One region of the Pseudoalteromonas sp. Angola-4 genome, then DNA from elsewhere that is predicted to be linked to it. Evidence: riboswitches for the same ligand, from Rfam matches in the RefSeq annotation. Region 1 holds a riboswitch; the other holds the start of a gene.
The links. Region 1 has a riboswitch for lysine ahead of dapA (4-hydroxy-tetrahydrodipicolinate synthase). Riboswitches for the same ligand answer to the same signal wherever they lie in the genome.

Region 1 (3,149 bases):
CAATTGGCTCAAGTACACCACCAAGTTGAACAGCTGCGCTTAAATGTACATTTTTACCAACTTGTGCACACGAACCCACTAATGCGTGGCTATCAACCATAGTACCTTCGTCGATGTATGCGCCAATATTTACGTACGCTGGTGGCATAATAATAGTGCCTTTAGCTACGTAGGCACCGCGGCGAACACTGGTGCCACCTGGTACCATACGCACGCCATCGTCAGTGCTAAATTCTTGCGGTGCAAGGTTGTGCTTATCAACAAACCCGCCTGCAAACTCGGTGTTAGTGCCATTTTTAAAGGCTTCTAAAATGCCTTGTTTTACTTCTACGTTAGCTTCCCATTGGCCGCTTTCGTTTTGTGATGCTGCGCGTACTGCGCCCGATTCTAAATTATTTAGTAGTTCTAACCAGCTCATTATAAAAACCTGTGTTTAATGCCAAGATAAAATGGTGTCGTTTGCAGTGGTAATGCAATCGGTTTGCGTTAACTCAAGATGCGTTAAAGGTGGACGCAACAGTGGGCTATTTAAACGCCCTTGCTGGTGCATTAGCACTTTAACGGGAATAGGGTTTGCTACAGCAAATAGGCTATTAATAGCGCGAGTCCACTGAGCAAATAAATTGGGGTGTTGACCGCTTAGGCTGCGCTTTACAAATTCGTGTGTTTGCAAAGGCCATGCATTGGCCGCAACCGAAACTAAGCCTTTTGCACCTGCTTGGGCAAAGTAGGGCATAAGTGCATCGTCGCCACTGTATAGCGCTAAATTAGGCGCGGCTTGTCGGTATGCTTCAAATTGGGTGATGTTGCCACTGGCTTCTTTTAAAGCCCACAGTTTTGGATGCGCTTTTAAGTTTTCAATGGTTTCGATAGGAATGCTTACACCGCTGCGCCCAGGTACGTTGTACAACATACACGGATGCGCGCTTTCGTTTAATAAGCTTTCGTACCAATGTGTTTGACCTACAGCCCCTGGTTTTGCATAAAGAGGCGAGCCTAATAAGTAGCTGTGAATAGGTAATTGGTTACAGTAGCTAACCCATTCTTTTTGTTGGGCCAAGTTACTACCACCAACAGCAACCATAAGCGGTACACTGGGTTTTAATTGGCACACGTGCTCAACAATGCCTTGCTGCTCTTTAAGTGTAAGGGCTAAGCCTTCACCTGTGCTACCGAGCAGTAAAACACCGTTGTGTGCCGCTTCTTGTTCGCTAACAAGTGTTGTGAGCGTGTCGTAGTCAACATTACCTTGTTGATCAAACGGCGTAACAAGCGCTGTCCACAGTGCGTAGTCGTCTAAATTGAAGTTGTGAATCATCTCTTACGAACCTATAAGGTGTTCGAGATATTAAGGAGGCTGTATGATGTGAGCCGCATTAACGTCGTTCGAACAGTATTCGAAGAGCGAATGGGCTTAAAATAATAGGGCGCACGGCCTTATTATTTAAGACCAGAAGCTCTCCACCAAACTAATAAGCTGCTCTAAAACAGCTATTGGTGACAGTCGCTAGGATTCAACCTAGTCGCCCGAAGTAATTGCTTCGCAAAAGCGTTTACCTCTCGGCGGTATTCCCCTCACATATGCTCACTGGAGTTTGCGCTCCTAACATACGCTACCTGAATAACGCACCTCTTCTAGCCCTTTGTATTTTGTTTAACCGCAAAAGGTTTAACAAAATACAATTTAAATAGGGTAATTGCGGCGATTAAAACATTTTAGCCGTCTAGGTGTCAAGTTGCAGGATACAGATTAGTTCATCGAAAATGTGGGTGGTTACGTATTAGCTGCTTTTCTCGTAAACTAACCCTATGAGCAGTGATGAGGTATTTAATAAGTATGGAAAAATTTAGCGATATTTATCAGCGAGCAGTAGAGCGAAAAGGTTCTGAAAAAATGCTTAAGTTATTACTCGCAAAACCCTTATCTAAAAAAGCATTAAGCGCATTAAGTGACGACGACTGGCTTGAAGAGTTTACCCGTAAAGTATTTCAAAGCGGGTTTTACTGGTCGGTAATAAACAGTAAATGGCCAGGTTTTAGAGAGGTTTTTTGGCAGTTTAGTGTTGATAAATTACTTATGATGCCGCCCGATATGCTCGAGCAAAAAGCAACTGATGAGCGTATTATTCGTAATTATAAAAAGGTAAAAACAATTCCTGAAAATGCCTACATGATCCACGAAATAGCTCAGCAACATGGCAGTTTTAGCAAGTTTGTAGCTAACTGGCCAAGCGATGACATTATTGGCTTATGGGCATATTTAAAAAAACACGGCGCCCGTTTGGGTGGAAATACTGGCCCGTATGCCTTAAGAGCGCTTGGTAAAGATACTTTTTTACTTTCGCGAGATGTAGAAAGTTACCTAAGAGCGCACAAAATTATAGATGGCGGCCTGCAAACTAAAAAATCGCTCACTGGCGCACAGGCGTTTTTTAACGAAATGCAAAAGCAAAGTGGTTTGAGCCTGCAAGAACTTAGCTTAATTGTGGCTTACAGCGTGGGCGACAATCGCGTAGGCATAAGCCAACAAACAGAGGATTAACCATGAAACTAGTGCCAAGATACACAGGCATAGCAGATAACTTCGCAATAGAGGACAGTCCTTCAAGCGTTGCAGCCCCGCAATTACTTTTGTGGAACGAAGCGTTAGCACAGCAGTTTAATATAGATGTTGAGCCAGCGCTGCGCGCCAGTACTTTTGCTGGTAACGAGCCACAACCGGTAAGTGCTGTAGCGCTTGGCTATTCTGGGCATCAGTTTGGGCACTTTTCGCCGCGCTTGGGTGATGGGCGAGCGCACTTACTGGGTGCTATCAGCGATGATAAAAATCAGCTGTGGGATATTCAGTTAAAAGGCTCAGGCGCCACGCCTTTTTCAAGAGGAGGCGATGGACGATGTGCACTAGGCCCCGCTATTCGCGAGTATATTATGAGCGAGGCTATGCACGGCTTAGGGATTAAAACCACGCGGTGTTTGGCTGTTGTCGGCACAGGTGAAGCTGTTTATCGTAATCCGCCGCAACCAGGCGCAATTGTTACCCGCTTAGCAAGTAGCCATATTCGCGTTGGCTCGTTTCAGTATTTAGCAACTCAAGGTGATGTAGAGGGATTAAAAAAATTAGCTGATGTAGCCATTGAGCGCCATTACCC
Region 2 (3,149 bases), on a different contig from region 1:
GAATGTTACTAAGGCGGAGTTTGGCTTTGATATTGAAAAAATAAACTTAAAACGCCGATTCGAAAAGCTCGCTAAGCATTTTTATCATAAGGCTGAAATTGCCTTAATTACCGCGCCTTTGGCTATAAAAGAGCAAGCCCACCGCTTTTTTAGAATTTGGACCTTAAAAGAGGCACTCGCTAAAGCAACTAGCCGCCCAATAGCGCAATTGCTTAGCCCAAATGTATTTGATGAATTTTCTTTGTTAAACCTAACAGCATCGAGTAACACCATAACGGTTGCCAATGAGGAGTTTGATATAAGCGTGGCGCATAAAAAAAGCACCGACTGGCGGTGCTTTATACTTAATAACTTGGATACTTAATAACTTGGCTTTAAAAGCTTAAGCAGCGCTTTCTAATAATCGGCTGTGTATTGCTTGTACCACGGTATCTGACTCACTTTGCTCTACTAAAAAGCATAAGTTGTGCTTACTTGCACCATGACAAATTAATCGAATATTAAACTCTTTTAATACGTTCATTAGGTTCATTTCGTGCTGGCGTAGCTGTATTTCAGAGCCTATAAGCGCCACTAAGGTTAAGTTGTTTTCAACCGATACATGACAAAATTCGGCCAATTTATCTAAACACGCTTGCTCAAGCTCAGGTCGCGAGGCATTAGGTGCGTTATCTAGGGTTATGGCAACACTAATTTCTGAGGTAGTAACTAAGTCTACCGATATATTAAACTCACTTAAAATGGTAAATACACGGGCCAAAAAGCCACTTGCTAATAACATTTCTGGGCTTTTAAGCGTTAGCAATATTTGGTTTTTACGCTGCGTAACGGCACGAATACCTGGCTGCTGCGATTTTTCACGCTCAATCCACGTCCCCCCGCGCTCTGGCTCGCGGCTAGAGCCTACAAATACATTAATATGGCTACGGCTTGCTGGTAAAATAGTTGCAGGGTGCAATACTTTTGCGCCAAATGTCGCCATTTCTGCGGCTTCATCAAAGCTTAAACGGGCAATTGGCGTTGCCTTAGCGCATAAACGCGGGTCGGTGCTAAAAATACCCACTACATCGGTCCAAATGTGTACACTTTTAGCGTTAATAGCCTCTGCTAATAACGCCGCACTGTAGTCAGAGCCACCACGACCAAGCGTTGTGGTTTGGCCAAATTCATCACTACCAATAAACCCTTGTGTAACTATTACTTGCTCATCTAATAACGGAATTAACAGATCTTTAGCGGCTTGTGCAGTGGCCGCAACATCGGGCGTTGCTTTACCAAATTGGCTGTCTGTTTTAAGCACTTTGCGTACATCAAACCTATCTGCATTTAAGCCTTTTAAGCGCAGCACTTGAGCAAATAAATAAGACGATAAACGCTCGCCAAAGCTAAGCAGCTCATCGTGTTGTTGATCAGTGGTGAGTGTTTCAAGGGCTAACATTTGAAATGCTTTTAACGTTTCGTTAAAACCCACCGCTAAATCGGCATCAAGCGACAGCTCATCTAAAATAGCCTGTTGAATAGCCAATACGCCATCTATGTGTGCTTGGCGCTGCTCTTTACTAAGGTCGGGTTTGCACAGTGCAACTAAGTGGTTAGTTACGCCGGCACTGGCGCTCACAGCTACAATACGTACGCTTTTATCTGCAACAATAATTTCGCTACAGCGACTCATCGCTTCAAAGTTTGCAACACTGGTTCCGCCAAATTTGGCAACGATGTAATCTGATTTTGCGCCTGATACTGTTTGTGGCACTGATTGGGTAGTCATTTCGTCTCCTTTCGCGGTATCCAAACCGCTAAAAAACAAGAAGAACTTGGCAAAGGAATGCAAATAAGATGTGTCCACTGCCAGAAGCTCTCCACCTAAGTTGGTGACAGTTTTGGGGATTCAGCCCCATAAACCGAAAAACATGGTTGACGTAACCTTGTTTTCCTCGGCGAGTACTTCCCTCTTTAATGGTTATGGGCGTTCGTCACCTACCATTAAATACCTAAGTATCGCACCTCTTCTGAATGTTGTATTAACCTGTGGCTAATAAAACAAAACCCCACTGTGTAGCGGGGCTTTGAAAGTTATCGTTTAGACGTCTAGCTGTCAAGGTGTTTTAGTTAATATAACGCGAATAATTTAGCCAAGGTTTACATTTCTGGCTACTTTTACAGCGCTTAATGTAACTCGCCTGTACGCCAGCTAAAAAAATGTGTAAATTAAGCCAGTTAATAACGAGTACTTTTTATTATAAAAATATAAAAACTACGCTCTGCTTTAAGCGTAGTTAACTCAATACTAGGATGTATCACCGCATTATGATCCCAGCTAAAAAGCTGCTTAATACCCTTAGCGAACATTGGGGTGTTTTAGAGCTATTATTTAAACGTTTTAAAATGGCCGACTTTAGCCTCAAAGACGTGCAAAACGCCATTAAGCAAAAACAGCCCACATGGACAAACGAGCGCATTTACAAAGAGACAAATCGTTTGCTCAATCAAGATATACTTATTCCATTGGCTAAATCATCCCAGCTTGAAATAAACCGCGCCATTGCCGATTTTGCGACCTTTTTATTACAAGAAGAACACCTAGGTTTAGCACAAGAAATTAGCGTTTTGGTTGATGATTTAGCACGCCTAGGAAACCGATTAGATAATGCCGGCGAAATAGAAGACTTTGACGATTTACGCCGCTATAGCCGCATTATGGATGATCGGGTGCGTAAAATAATGAAGCTTTACGCGCACAACGAAAACGCTATTTTAAACATTGTTGAGCAAGCTAAATCTGATCACGCGGTGCAATCTTTGCAAAAGCGCTACAAAGCGGTAATAGAAGCCTTTGACGAATACATAGAACCGATGCTTGAAATGGTCGATATTCGCGGTGACTTTCATGCCTGTTTTACACTTATTGAGCAGCAAATAAGTAAGCAAATAGAGCACATTGAACGCTCAGGCAAAGCCTACAACGACAAACGTATGCTTGAGCAATTGCGTACTCGGATACTCGAAATGCATTTAGTTGGCCGAGAAAGCTTACGCAAAAGTGCCGATATGCTCATGCCACTGCGCGAAGAGCTACGCCGTAATAACCTAATTACCCGCCAGGCAGCAAAAGTGCTTGGCCTTGTGCGTAAAAATGGCGTAGACAACAT

Region 2: another riboswitch for lysine. It lies ahead of lysC (lysine-sensitive aspartokinase 3); the one in region 1 lies ahead of dapA (4-hydroxy-tetrahydrodipicolinate synthase).

Annotation. Positions count from the first base shown of each region.
Region 1 covers NZ_JAQREK010000012.1:78,388-81,536, reverse strand. Annotated here, with positions in the region: gene PSH48_RS14135 (2,3,4,5-tetrahydropyridine-2,6-dicarboxylate N-succinyltransferase) at 1-418, opposite strand, end outside; gene dapA (4-hydroxy-tetrahydrodipicolinate synthase) at 434-1,318, opposite strand; lysine riboswitch at 1,447-1,643, opposite strand; gene PSH48_RS14125 (DNA-3-methyladenine glycosylase I) at 1,838-2,542, shown strand; gene PSH48_RS14120 (protein adenylyltransferase SelO) at 2,545-3,149, shown strand, end outside.
Region 2 covers NZ_JAQREK010000002.1:327,705-330,853, forward strand. Annotated here, with positions in the region: gene PSH48_RS03940 (4'-phosphopantetheinyl transferase family protein) at 1-364, shown strand, start outside; gene lysC (lysine-sensitive aspartokinase 3) at 383-1,768, opposite strand; lysine riboswitch at 1,845-2,017, opposite strand; gene PSH48_RS03950 (hypothetical protein) at 2,308-3,149, shown strand, end outside.